DNA from 2 places in the uncultured Zoogloea sp. genome. Region 1 is predicted to be linked to the other one. Evidence: predicted binding sites of a transcription regulator. Region 1 holds the regulator's gene; the other holds the start of a gene.
The links. Region 1 encodes FliA, which starts transcription of late flagellar genes. Its sites were predicted from a motif close to CTAAAGTTNNNNNNNNNNNNGCCGNTA; they were not measured.
Positions count from the first base shown of each region.

Region 1 (7,016 bases):
CGCTCAAACCTTGCTGGAATGCCATTTTCTGTCTCCGCTTAGAGAATCTGCTTGATGTCGGCGAGGCTCACCAGACCGCTGCCCACGTCGAGGGACACGCTGCCGCTGCTGGTACGCAGGACGCTGTTCACCGTGGAGATCTGGAGCACGACGGGCTTCAGGGTGGTGTCACCCCGGGTCGCGGCCACGCTGATGGTGTAGTTGCCGCTGGCAGCCTGGGCGCCATTGGTGGAGAGGCCATCCCACGCAAAGTTGTGCACGCCGGCGTCCGCGTCGCCAAGCTCGAGCTTGCGTACTTCGAGGCCGTTGGCATCCTTGATCGTGACCGTCACCTTGTCGGCCGCGCTGTCGAGCTCGAAGCCGCCGTAGGTCTTGCTGCCGCTGGTGAGGCTGAGGTTGTTGCCGGCTACCATCACGCCCTTGCCGACCAGCGCCGCGGCCTGCAGCACCTCGCCCGACTGGCTGTTCTGGAGCATCGAGGCGAGGGTGGTGTTGAGCTTGTCGAGACCATTGACGGTCTCGATCTGGGCCATCTGCGAGGTCATCTGGGCGTTGTCGACGGGGTTGAGCGGGTCCTGGTTCTTGAGCTGCTCGGTGAGCAGCTTGAGGAAGCGGCTCTGGGCTGCGTCGGTCTTGGACGCGGATGAGCTGGAACCCTTCTGCAGCGCGGCGATGACGTCGGCGGATGTCGTGGAACCGGTGGAATTGACGGTGCTCATGATTGTTCAGCTTTCGGTGTCTGGTTACTGGCCGATGGCGAGGGTCTTTTCCATCAGGCTCTTGGCCGTGCCCATCATGTCGGCGTTGGTCTGATAGGCGCGGGACGCGGAGATCATGTTGGTCATCTCCTCGACCACATTCACGTTGGGCATCGTCACGTAGCCCTCGGGATTGGCGGCGGGGTTCTTCGGGTCGTACACCATGCGCATCGGGGCGGCGCTCTCGACCACCTGGGTCACCCGCACGCCCTGGGCGGCCACGCCGGCACCGGGCATCGGGGTGGCGGCAAAAACCACCTGCTTGGCCTTGTAGGGCTGGCCGTCGGCACCCACCACGCTGTCGGCGTTGGCCAGGTTGCTGGCGGTGGTGTTGAGGCGCATCGACTGGGCATGGAGCGCCGAACCGGCCACCTGGAAGACGTTGAGCATGCTCATGGCGATCTCCTTACTGGCCCTGGACGGCCATCTGCATGGAGCGCAGCAGGCCGTTGATGAAGGTCACGCTGGCCTGGTACTGCACCGAGTTCTCGGCAAAGGCGGCGCGTTCGGTGTCCATATTGACCGTGTTGCCATCCACCGCGCCCTGCTCTTCGGTGCGGTACTTGAGGCTGGCTTCCAGCGGGCTGGCGGCGCCGCCGGCGATATGGCGCTTGGCGGTGGTCTTGAGGGGCAGGCCGCTGGTCGCGCCGCCGAGGGCACCCGCCAGGGCTTCGCGGAAATCCACGTCACGGGCCTTGAAGTTGGGCGTGTCGGCGTTGGCGATGTTGGAGGCGATCACCTGCTGGCGGTAAGCACGGGCGTTCAGTGCGGTCTGGTGGAAGCGCAGCGTTTCGTCCAGTCGGTTCGTCATCTCTGCCAAGTCCTCAAGTTTGTCGCCGTGTCCGCCGTAAGTTTTTGCAGACTGGCTGGCAGCTACACCTTTGCAGCTTCCGTGCCAGTCATCTTATGAGCCGCCCGGCCCCGTCGATGGGCCGAACAGGCGGCAATTCGCGCCCCAATTCCCATCCCTGGCTCCGGGTTTTGCCTCCCTGCCCCTGCCGCAGCGGCAAAGTTTGCCGGCACCTGCCGCCCCGCCGGCACACCTGCCGGCCTGCCCGAATAAGGCCGGGAAAGCGTCTCTGTTTCTGCCGCCGGAGCAGGCGCCCACATGTTCCAATGGCGCCATCGACTTTCTCCACGCCCGCGCCGTGACCCGCCTGATTCCCCTCCTCCTCGTGCTGCTCTGCCTCGCCACGCCGGCCTTCGCCCGCCAGGACGCCGCGCCGGTGCGCGCCGAGGTGGGCCGCTTCCTGGCCACGCAGACCCGCAGCCTGTCGGGCGAGGTGAGCATTCAGGTGGGCGAGTTCAGCGCCGACAACCAGCTTGCGCCCTGCCTGCAGCTCGAAGCCTTCCTGCCGCCCAACGGCCGGGCCTGGGGGCGGATCTCGGTGGGCGTGCGCTGTCTGGCGCCAGTGAGCTGGTCGGCGTGGGTGCCGGCCGACGTGCGCGTGAAGGGCCCTTACGTGGTCACCAACGGGCCGCTGGCTGCCGGCCAGATCGTCAGCCCGGGCGACCTGCGCGTCGAATCGGGCGAACTCACCGCGATGGCCGCCGACGTGATCACCGACCCGACCCAGGCCATCGGCCAGGCGGCGCGGATCAGCCTCGGCGCGGGGCGTCCGCTGACCGCCAGCCACCTGCGCCAGCAGCCGGCGGTAATGCAGGGCCAGCCGGTCAAGGTCGTCTCCGGCGGTGCCGGATTCCAGGTGGCCAACGACGGCGTGGCCCTCAGTTCGGCCGCCAACGGCCAGGCCGCCCAGGTGCGCCTGTCGAACGGGCAGGTCGTGCGGGGCATCGCCCGCAGCGGAGGCGTAGTCGAAATCACGCTGCCATGAAACCGCACCCATCCCGAAGGACTCCAATGGGTTAAAGTTTCATCTCCACGAGTCGTATACCCAGTCGACTTATGGATGAAAGGGCAATGCCGTGAAGATCGATAACTCTGTCAAAGCGACCAGCAATCTGCCGTCCGGCGAAGGCCGCGCACGTGCTGCCAAGGAATCACCGAAGACTCAGGATTCCGCGGGTGGCGAACGGGTCGAACTGTCGTCCCTCTCTGCACGCCTGCAGCAGATGGAAGAAACCATCGCCAACACCCCCGTGGTGGATAGCGCGAAGGTGGACGAGATCAAACAGGCGATGAGCGAAGGGCGCTTCAAGGTGGACACCGAAAAGGTGGCCGACGGCCTCATCGACAGCGTGCGTCAGATGCTGAACGCACAAACCGCCAAGGCGTAAGCGGGCATGGCCGTCGATCCCGGCTTCCACGCTCGCCTTGCCCAGCTCATCCAGGACGAGCGCCGCGGCATGCGCGGCTTCGTCGCCCTGCTTGAGCGGGAAGAGGCCTTGCTGGTGCACAGCCAGATTGACGCACTCGCTCTGCTTGCCGAAGAAAAGACCGCGCTCTACCGCGCCCTCCAGCGCCTGTCCGACGACCGGGTGGTGATGTTTGCCCGCCTCGGCGCGAAGGTCACGAACGAGAACATCCGCATCGTGCTCGCCAGCAATCCCGAGGCCCTCACTGCCTGGGAAGACGTGGTTGCCCTGGCCGAAGAAGCCAAGGAACGCAACCGGGTCAATGGCCAGCTGATCACCCAGCGCCTGCAGAACAACCAGCAGGCCCTCACGACCCTCCTCGCCGCCGCGGAACACCCGCAGATCTACGGCCCGGACGGTCAGTCCCGCCCCACTGCCGGCAGCCGCCACTTCGGTTCGGTCTGATCCGCCCGGCGGATCGTCTTCAGCAATTTCATCCAGCCTCGGGTTTGATCGCCGCCCGGCGTTGTTGCGTCCAGGCGCGGCAAGACGCGGAGCCTAGCCCTACTGCGCCGGCTGGGGCTTTGCTTCGGCCTCGGGCGCAACCGGCACCGGCGGTGCCGCATCGGATGGCAGGATCGAATCGGCGATGCCGGACGCCCTCACCTTCGGCTGCACCTCAGGCTCGACCACCCGCGATTCGATCAGGATCGTCACCCGCCGGTTGCGGGCCCGCCCCTCGGGCGTGAGGTTGTCGGCCACCGGACGCTGGTCGCCGTATCCGGCAGCCGTCAGCCGCGCTGGCCGTACGCCGCTTTCCACAAACAGTCGCACCACGCTCGACGCCCGCACGGCCGAGAGCTCCCAGTTGGAGGGGAAAGCCGCGGTGGCGATGGGAATCGTATCGGTGTGACCTTCGACGGTGATCGGAAACTCAGCCGGCGCCACCACCTGCCCCACCGCCCGCAGGGCCGTGACGGCATCGCGACCGAGCTGGGCCTCGCCGGGGTTGAACAGCACGCTGGCGTTGATCTCGACGGTGATGCCGAAGGCGCCCTCGGTCACCCGCACCTGGCCATCGGCCACCAGTGGGGCGAGCACCTTGCGGATCTCCTCGGCCATGTTCTTGACCCGCTCGGCCTTGGCCTTGCGCGCCTCTTCCACTTCGGGGCTGGGCGGCGGACTGCTTGGGCGGATCGACGGAATCGGGGCGGACGACATCTGGGCGTTGTTGGACTGCACGCCGAGCTTGCGGAAGGCGTTCACCACCGAATCGGACATGATCCGGTACTTGCCCTCGTTGATGGACGAGAGCGAATACATCACCACGAAGAAGGCAAACAGCAGGGTGATGAAGTCGGCGTAGGAGACGAGCCAGCGCTCGTGGTTCTCGTGCTCGTCCTCGTGCTTGCGGCGCCGCGCCATGGCCTACCCCGCGTAGCCCTTGAGGCGGCTCTCGATGATGCGCGGGTTGTCGCCGTTGGCAATGCCGACCAGGCCATCCACCAGCATCTCGCGCATTGAGGTGAGGGTGCCGATCACGCCGAGCAGCTTCTTCGAGACAGGCAGGAAGATCAGGTTGGCCGAGCCGACGCCGTAGATGGTCGCCACAAAGGCCACCGCGATGCCGGAGCCGAGCTTGGAGGGATCCGAGAGGTTTTCCATCACGTGGATGAGGCCCATCACCGCGCCCAGGATGCCGATGGTCGGCGCGTAGCCGCCGGCGGCTTCCCAGATCTTGGCGCCCAGCTTCATCTGGCCTTCCCAGGTGTCGATCTCGACCTCGAGCACCTCGCGCAGGCGATCGGGTTCGACGCCATCCACCAGCAGCTGAAGGCCCTTCTGGATGAACGGATCGTCGATGGCGGGGATCTGGCTTTCGAGGGCCAGCAGGCCTTCCTTGCGGGCCACGTTGCTCCAGCGGACCACCTCGGCGATCAGCGCATCGTGATCCAGCCTGGGCGGCACGAAGACCCAGCGGACCATCTGCATGCCCAGCCGGAAGACCTTGAGCGAGCTTTGCAGCATCACCGCGCCGAGGGTGCCGCCGATGACGATGAGGAAGGCCGTCGGCTGGATCAACGAGCCGACGTGACCACCCTCGAGCACCTGCCCGACGAGGATCGCGGCCAGCGCGAGGGTGATGCCGATCAGGCTGATGCTGTCCATGGAAACGCCCCGGGCCCGGTTCAGCCGGCGGCCGGGCGACGGCCGCGGCCGCGGCCCTCACCCTTGGCCTTGGGCGCCGTCTGGATCGCGCCGGAGATGCGCGAGCGCAGGCGGGCGATGGCCTGGCTGTGGAGCTGGCACACGCGGGATTCGGAGACGCCGAGCACCTCGCCGATTTCCCGCAGGTTCATGTCCTGTTCGTAGTAGAGGCCCATCACGGTCTTCTCCCGCTCGGGCAGGTCGTCGATGGCCTTGATCAGCACGTCGCGCATGTTGCTGTCGAGGAGCAGCGTGAGCGGGTCATTGCCCTCGAGGGTGATGTGGCGTTCGAGGTAGTCGTCGTCGCCCTCGCCGCTGAAATCCTCGAAGTACACCAGCTGGTAGCCACGAGCCTCCTGCAGCATGTGCTGGTATTCGGCCAGGGGCACGCCAAGGGAATCGGCCAGCTCGGCCTCGGTCGGATGCCGCCCGTTGGCCTGTTCGAGCTGATGCACCGCCGCCTCGATGCGCCGCATGTCCCGGCGCAGGCTGCGCGGCAGCCAGTCGTTCTCGCGCAGGCCGTCGAGCATCGAGCCGCGGATGCGCTGCACCGCGTAGGTCTCGAACTGCGCGCCGAGGCCTTCTTCGTAGCGGTTGATGGCGTCGAGCAGGCCCAGCATGCCGTTCTGGATGATGTCTTCCACCTGCACGCTGGCCGGCAGCTTGGCCATCAGGTGATAGGCAATGCGCTTGACCAGCGGCGCGTACTGGACGACGAGTTGCTCTTTATCGAGGGTGCCGGAAGCGGTGTACATCTTTCGTCTGCTTTCTGGTCGGGTTTTGGAGTCGCGCGGCGCTCACACTACTCATCGGCAACGATAGGCTTTCATGCAGCCGACGACACAAGATTTCACAATTTCACTTTTTGCCGATTTCAACCAGCCACGCCGGCCTGGGACGACCAGGCGCGCAGACGGCGGATGAAGGCCTGGGCACCCTCGGCCGGATGACGGGCACCGAGGGGCGTGGTCATGGCGTCGGCCAGGGGGTCGCGCTCCACCTCGCCGCGCCACACCAGGGGCAGCCCCACGTGACGGGCGGTGAAGTCGTTGAGGCTGGCGAAGAGCGCGGTGGCGTCGGCCCGGTCGCGGGCGCCGCTGACGGCGATCTCCAGTGATCCGGCGCCGGCAGCGGCGAGGCCCTTGATCCACTGGCAGGCACCGCGAGCACCCACACCGCTCGCCTCCACCACCAGCAGGCGACGGCCGGCAGCGCGGGCGAAGGGAGTGAGGCTGCGCACGTCGCCGACGGTGTGGATCGCCAGCAGGTCGGCACGGCGCTGGAGTTCGGCGATGCCGGCTTCGAGGCGGGCGTGCTGGGTTTCGTCGAGGAGCGGCACGGCCAGCACGGTGGCGGCAGCGGGCACGACCCACAGCCCGTCGGCCACTTCGCGCATGGTCTCGGTCACGTCGTGCTGCCCTTGCAGGGCGCCCAGCAGGTCGCCGCCGTCGGGGTAGCCGAAGGCCGCCAGCAGGGAGCCGCGGTCGGGCGCGTGTTCGTCGATGGCCACCACCCGGCGGGCCCCTTCGGTGAGGGCGGTGAGGGTCTGGACAGCCAGGTCCCGCGGCGAGCGGCCCGAGGTGAACAAGGCCACCACGGCCGACGGGGTGCGGCGGAACAGGCGGCGAAGGCCGGCGGCCTGATCGGAGGCGTGCAGCATCTCAAAGCCCTCCGCGCAGCTGGGCCACCCCGGTCTGCCCCGCGTTGGCCATCATCAGGCCGGCTTCGAGGGGGTCGAGCCGAAAGGGCGAGTTGGCCGGCAGTTCGCGCAGCGCCTGATCGAGGAGCGCGTCC
Region 1 is NZ_CALAYQ010000070.1:56-7,071, reverse strand. Features, by position in the region: gene Q0672_RS08910 (flagellar hook protein FlgE) at 1-25, opposite strand, end outside; gene Q0672_RS08905 (flagellar hook assembly protein FlgD) at 39-719, opposite strand; gene flgC (flagellar basal body rod protein FlgC) at 744-1,154, opposite strand; gene flgB (flagellar basal body rod protein FlgB) at 1,165-1,569, opposite strand; gene flgA (flagellar basal body P-ring formation chaperone FlgA) at 1,907-2,593, shown strand; gene flgM (flagellar biosynthesis anti-sigma factor FlgM) at 2,685-2,996, shown strand; gene Q0672_RS08880 (flagella synthesis protein FlgN) at 3,003-3,479, shown strand; gene motD (flagellar motor protein MotD) at 3,579-4,439, opposite strand; gene Q0672_RS08870 (flagellar motor protein) at 4,443-5,183, opposite strand; gene Q0672_RS08865 (RNA polymerase sigma factor FliA) at 5,204-5,977, opposite strand; gene Q0672_RS08860 (flagellar FleN) at 6,097-6,882, opposite strand; partial or broken gene flhF (flagellar biosynthesis protein FlhF) at 6,884-7,016, opposite strand, start outside.

Region 2 (7,016 bases), on a different contig from region 1:
GCGACTGCGGGCGCGAATCCAACTGCATGGCGATCCTGCCCGTCGAGACGGAGTTCGGCCGCAAGCGGCAGATCGACCAATCGGCCTGCAACAAGGATTTCTCGTGCATGAACGGCTTCTGCCCGAGCTTCGTGACCATCGAGGGCGGACGGGTGCGAAAGGGCCGCGCCGCCGCGGTGGATGCGAGCCACCTGCCGCCGCTGCCCGTGCCGCGGCTGCCCGCCACCACCCAGCCGTGGGGCATCCTCGTCACCGGCGTGGGCGGCACCGGCGTGGTCACCATCGGCGCGCTGATCGGCATGGCCGCGCACCTGGATGGCAAGGGCGTGACGGTGCTCGACATGACCGGCCTCGCCCAGAAGGGCGGCTCGGTGTTCAGCCACATCCGCATCGCCGACGACCCGGAGCAGCTCCACGCGGTGCGCATCGCGGTGGGCGAAGCCAACGCGGTGATCGGCGGCGACGTGGTGGTCACCGCCAGCGCCGACGCCCTCTCGCGGATGGCCGTCGGCACCACCCACGGGGTGGTCAATTGCGCCGAGACGCCCACATCCGAATTCACCCGCAACCCGGACTGGGTCTTCCCCCTCGACAAGATGCAGGCCGCGATCGTCGAAGCCGTCGGCCGCGAAGGCTGCAGCTTCCTCGACGCCGGCGCGCTGGCCACCGCGCTCCTCGGCGACGCCATCGCCACCAACCTGTTCCTGCTCGGCTTTGCCTGGCAGAAGGGCTGGGTGCCGGTGAGCGAGGCCAGCCTCGACAAGGCCATCGTGATGAACGGCGCGGCGGTCGAGATGAACCGCCAGGCGTTTCTGTGGGGCCGCCGCGCGGCGGTCGATCAGGGCGCGGTGGAACGCCTCCTCACCCCGGCGCCGGTGATCCCGATCCGCCCGGCCTCGGCGAGCGAAACCCTGGACGCCCGCATCGCCCGCCGGGCCGCCTTCCTCACCGATTACCAGGACGCTGCCTACGCCCGGCGCTACACCGATTTCGTTGCCCGGGTGCGCGCGGCCGAAGCCGCCCTGGGCAGCCAGCGCCTCACCGAAGCCGTCGCCGACAGCTATTTCAAGCTGCTGGCCTGCAAGGACGAGTACGAAGTCGCCCGGCTCTACGCCGACCCGGCCTTCTGGCAGCAGATCGACGAACGCTTCGAGGGTGATTTCACGGTGAGCTTCCACCTCGCGCCGACCTTCCTGGCCCGGCCCGACCCGGATTCCGGGCGCATCCACAAGCTCAAGTTTGGCCCGTGGATGAAGACCGCCTTCGGCTGGCTGGCCAAGCTGCGGCGCCTGCGCGGCACGCCCTTCGACGTCTTCGGCTACCACGCCGAACGCAAGGCCGAACGTGCCCTCACCGCCCAGTTCGAGGCCGACATCGGCCAGCTCATCGGCGAGCTCGGCGCCGAGCGCCTGCCCATCGCCATCGAGCTCGCCCGCCTGCCGGACGAGATCCGCGGCTACGGCCACATCAAGGCCGCAGCGATGCTGCGGGCGGCGGAAAAGCGCGAGGCGCTGCTGGCCCGCTGGCGCGCCGGCGGCCATCGACCGGCCAACGTGGCCTGAGTGCTGATCTGGACGGCACTACGCGATTTCATCGCGACAAACTGCACAGGACTAGGATGATCTCTTGAGGTGGGCCGAACATCTTGCCATGCAGTACCGCCATGAGAGTTCCCGAGCAACGGAACTTAGCTGGCTTGGATCATTGTCTCCAAACCCCACCAATGTCATGCAAATGAGTTAGTATAAACAGCACAATTAAGGCGACGACGAGCCTAAGCCTGTTGTTATCTCTTGACGACCTGGGAGGTCTTGAAATGAGTGCGTGGAACGTTGAGGATGCGGTGAAGATGCTGAATGGCCGGGCAAAGGATCATAGCCTGGGCCGATGTGCGGAATACACACGTATCGCCATCGAGGCTGGCGGGATTGTACTTAAAAGACATATCTCAGCCAAGGATTACGGTTCGAGCCTGTTAGCAGTCGGCTTCACAACGCTTTCGCCTGATGTGTCTCTTTTCAAAGCAGGTGACGTCGCCATCATTCAGCCGATCAAGGGGCACCCCCATGGGCATATGGCGATGTTCAACGGGAAGATATGGATTTCTGACTTCAAGCAGAATCACGGCTACTATCCCGGCCCAACCTACAGAAAAATCAAGCCGCCAGTGACGATCTATAGGTATGGATCGCAGTCTGAGCAGACTTTTATTTTTGCGCCGGTGTATGCGGTCGATCATAGTTTGGCCTGAACGGGAAGAAGAGTATGCGCCCCGTCGCAGTGGCACTATTGCGCCTATCTCTGATTTGGATGCTGGTGGGTTCTTGCTCATCCGTGGCATTTGCCGATGCCAAAGGGCAAGTGGCAGAGTTTTATGGATGGTATCTGGGGCGCATTGCCGCAGACGATCCCCCGTCCCTGTCTGAAGGGACTGATCTAAAACGTTACGTCTCATCAGCCCGCCTTCGAAAACTTAATAGGCAATTCAACAGTCCGGATGGCATGGATAACGACTATTTCATCCAAGCCCAAGACTATCTTGACAGCTGGATAAAGTACATTGCCGTAATTCCTATATCTGAATCTGCGAAGCGCGCTCAGCTCCGTGTGCAACTTGGGGAGGGGGACGAACTCTACACACTCAGGGTGATTGCGGTAAAAGAGGGGGGAGAGTGGAAAATCGACATGGTCAGTGTATCGCGTTCACCTTGAATCTCGGTTCAAGCATAAGCGCAGTCAACTGACCCGAGGTCTGCAGCAAAGCTAGCGTCCCAAGGACGAATAGGAGCGGATTCGATACAGATGCAGTTTTCCGGCAGATCACCATCTCCGGCGCAAACTGCAACGGAGCATCAACCAGCCCGTACGCCCACACCTCGAGCAACACGCACGATGCCCGTCTATGCTCAATGTGTCCCCCTTCGCCCTGCCGCCCGCCCTCAAGGCCCTGCTTTCGCAGCTGGGCGGGGTGGCTGTTGCCTACGCGGCGGGCCGGGCCGGGCTGCTGCCGCCCGGCGCGTGGCCGGTGGTCACCGTCCAGGCCGTCGCCGCCGCGGGCATCGCCACACTGCTCCGCAGCGCCCGCTGGTGGCGCTGGATTCACCTGGGATTCATGCCGGTGGTGGCCGGGGCGTTGGCGCTGCAGATCGCCCCGGGCTGGTATCTGGCGGCCTTCGTGGCGTTCGCGTTGATCTACTGGAGCAGCTTCCGCACCCAGGTGCCGCTGTTCCTCTCCAACCCGCGTACCGCCGAGGCGGTGGCCGGCCTGCTGCGCCGGGATCGGCCGCCGTCGGTGCTCGATCTGGGCAGCGGCACCGGCTCGCTGCTGCGCCCGCTGGCCCGACTGCGGCCGGATTGCCGCTGCGAAGGCGTCGAATCGGCCCCGGCGCCCTACCTGCTGTCGCGCATCCTGGCCCGCCACCAGCACAACATCGCGCTGGCCCGGGGCGACTTCTTCAAGATGCCCTGGGGCGACTACGATCTGGTGTATGCCTTCCTGTCGCCCGTGCCGATGAACGCGGTGTGGGACAAGGCCCGCGCCGAACTGCGCCCCGGCGCGCTGCTGGTGAGCAACAGCTTCCCGGTCGAGGGCGTCGATCCGGAGCAGGTGATCGAAGTGCCCGACAGCCGCCACACGCGGCTCTACTGCTATCGCCCCGCCGGCCACGAGCCGACGCCCAAGCCCTTGGCGTCAAACGCTTTTGGGCGCCGATAAGCGGTCGAATCCCCCCTCAATTCCGCCCCTCGCCCTGCCGTTAAGCAAGGAATAATGGCGTCATCGCGCCTTGCGTTCAGCGAGAGGATTTCCACCATGTCCCGCATCATCTGCGTCATCGGCAACAAGGGCGGCACCGGCAAGACGACCCTGTCGCACATGCTGTGCCAGGGCCTCGGCCTGCTGGGCCAGAGTTCGGCCTGCGTCCTCACCGACACCCACCGCGAACCGCTCTCGCCCGACGGCCGCCGCTACGTGACCGCCGACGGACGCACCCCCGAGGCACTCCAGAAGATCGTCACCAAGCTGCGCACCATGGAAGGCTGGGTCGGCGTGATCGACGGCGGCGGCAACCGGGCCGAGGTGGATCGCCTGCTCGACAGCCTCTCCGACATCGTGATCGTGCCCTTCCGCGATTCCCACGAAGACCTGCGCACCACCCTCGGTGACCTGCAGACCTTCCCCCACGCCTACGCCCTGCCGTCCCAGTGGCCCACCAACGCCTGGCAGCGCGACGCCGCCGACCGCAGCGTGGCCCAGCTCCTCGGCGAATACCGCGACCGCCTGCTCCACCCGGTGGCCAGCCTGTCCGCATCCAAGCTGCTGCTGCAAAAGCAAATCCCCGACAGCCTGCCCTCCAACCTCGGCAACGCCTGCCGCAGCCTGGCCCGGCAGGTGATGGAGATCCTCGAGATCGGCGAAGCGGACGCCGAACAGCGCGCCCGCCGCGACGCCCCGGCCGTCTCCGTGCCACCGGCAGCGGTCATGCCTGAAGGCTTCGCCAGCACCGCCCGCCACTAGGCCCACCCTCCCCCGCCACGGCCCTCCCTTCCCGGAGGGCCGTTTCATTTCGTCCGCCCGCCGGCGCAAGACCGCGCCGCACCCATGCCCCTGTACAAAAAATAACCACACATTTGCTGAGGTTTTCTTCCTTCCCGCCGAAATAGCAGTCAACAAGGCGACACACGCCAGGGCGACGGGGAGACTCATCAGATGCGTAACAACGGGCCAGTTACCGGCAAGGAACAGACTTTCGGCGACGACATCGCCATCATCTCGCACACCGACGATGCCGGCCGGATCAACTTCGTCAACGACGACTTCGTGGCGATCAGCGGCTTTTCCAGCGACGAACTGATCGGCCAGTCCCACAACATCGTCCGCCACCCGGACATGCCCGGCGAGGCCTTCCGCGACCTGTGGGTCACCCTCAAGCGCGGCCGGCCGTGGTCCGGGCTGGTCAAGAACCGCTGCAAGAACGGCGACTTCTACTGGGTTCGCGCCGCCATCACGCCCAAGCCCGACGGCGGCTTCATGTCAGTGCGGGTCAAGCCGGCGGCCGGCGAGGTGCAGGCCGCCGAGGCGCTCTACCAGCGCATGCAGCGCGATCCGTCGATCCGGCTCCACGAGGGCAAGGTGCGCCGTACCGGCGTGGCCGGCGTCATCGAGCGGGGCATGGCGCGGATCGACAACATGCCCATCGGCCGCCGCCTGCTCGGGGTGATGGTCATCGTGATGGTCCTGCTCGCCGCCACCCTGGCCGACAGCCAGCGCTCGGCCCGCCAGATCGAGGCCCGCTATCAGGCGCACATCGCCCACGACGGCGCCCGCCGGGTGGACTTCTACAGCATGTACGCCCAGGGCCTGCAGATGGGTCAGGCCCTGCGCAACGCCATGCTCGACCCGGCCAACCCCAAGGCCTACGAGAACTACACCAAGGCTGCCGAGGCCTTCGAAAGTGTGGCCGGCAAGGCGCGCAGCCTCGACGAGCAGACCTTCACGTCCGGCCTGCCGGCGCGCATCGAGGATCTGCGCCGCGAGCAGCGGCAGATCCACGACCGGCTGTTCGCCCTCGTCAAGAATGGCCAGGGCGAAGAAGCCCGGGCGATGCTCAACAAGGAGGAAACCCCGAAATGGCGGGAGATGCGTGACCTCCTGCTGGCCGAGATCAAGCGCCTCGACGAAGCCTCGCCTCACCTGCTGGCCGAGCTGAAGGAAGCATCCGACGCCGGCATCCGGCGCAGCCTGGGCCTTGGGCTGGGCGCCGTGGTGCTTGGCCTGATCCTCGGCGCCGGCCTGCTGGCCCGCACCGCCCGCCAGGCCGCCCGCGCCCGCGAGATGGTCTCCGCCGTGGCCGGCGGGCGGCTGTCCCTGCCCATCTGCCCGGGCAGCCGCGACGAGATCGGCGAGATCCTCACCCACGTGGCCATACTCAAGAACCGCCTCCACGAGGCGATCAGCCTGATCCAGCAGAGCGCCCGCGAGCTGGCCGACTCCAGCGCCCGCCTGGCCAGCGCCAGCGAGGCCACCGTCGACGCCACCACCACCCAGTCGTCCGCCATCTCCACCATCGCCGCGGCGGTCGAGGAGCTGTCGGTCGCCAGCGACGCGATGAGCGAGAACGCCCGCGAGGCCCTCGGCGCCGCCGAGCACGCCATCACCACCACCCGCGACAGCGCCACCATCAGCCGCGGCGCCGCCGAGACCATCGGCAACGCTGCCCGCGCGGTGGCCAGCACCGAATCCCGCATCGGCGAACTGGCCGACATGTCGGCCGAGATCAGCCGGGTGGTCAAGGTGATCCGCGAGATCTCCGATCAGACCAACCTCCTCGCCCTCAACGCCGCCATCGAAGCAGCCAGGGCCGGCGAACAGGGCCGCGGCTTCGCGGTGGTCGCCGACGAGGTGCGCAAACTGGCCGAGCGCACCGGCAGCTCCACCCAGGAGATCGCCGCGGTGATCCAGCGCATCCAGTCGGTGAGCGACGCGGTGGCCAGCGACGTGGCCGCCGGCAGCAGCCAGGTTGCCGCCGGCGCCCGCGACGCCCTGCACGCCGGTGACGTGGCGGCCTCGGTCGAGACCTCCGTCGTCCAGGCTGGCGAAGCCATGCACCAGATCGGCGCGGCCCTCACCGAGAGCAGCACCACCACCCGCCACATCGCCGACCAGATGGAAACCGTGGCCGAGAACGCCGAAGTGGACGCCGACATGGCCCGCCAGTCGGCCACCGAAGCCCGCCAGATCGGCCACCTCGCCAACAAGCTGCAGGCCCTCGCCGCCCAGTTCCGCACCTGAGCCAGCCAACGGGCATGGAAAGGAAGGGTCGAGCCGGTTTACCCGCCCGGGTCGGTCGGGCAGAATGCGCCGACTCCGACTCTCAAACCCTCCGATGCTCACTGCCCACGGTCTTGCCTGCGATCGCGGCGACCGCCGTCTGTTTTCCGCTGTGGACTTCGCCGTCGCCCAGGGCCAGTGGCTGCAGGTGGAAGGCCCCAACGGGGCCGGCAAGACCAGCCTGCTG
Region 2 is NZ_CALAYQ010000071.1:9,563-16,578, reverse strand. Features, by position in the region: gene Q0672_RS09165 (indolepyruvate ferredoxin oxidoreductase family protein) at 1-1,562, shown strand, start outside; gene Q0672_RS09160 (hypothetical protein) at 1,817-2,251, shown strand; gene Q0672_RS09155 (DUF3828 domain-containing protein) at 2,266-2,712, shown strand; gene Q0672_RS09150 (trans-aconitate 2-methyltransferase) at 2,903-3,715, shown strand; gene Q0672_RS09145 (hypothetical protein) at 3,812-4,516, shown strand; gene Q0672_RS09140 (PAS domain-containing methyl-accepting chemotaxis protein) at 4,709-6,790, shown strand; gene ccmA (cytochrome c biogenesis heme-transporting ATPase CcmA) at 6,885-7,016, shown strand, end outside.
Region 2: the regulator FliA is predicted to act here: its motif matches at 4,633-4,659, upstream of Q0672_RS09140 (PAS domain-containing methyl-accepting chemotaxis protein).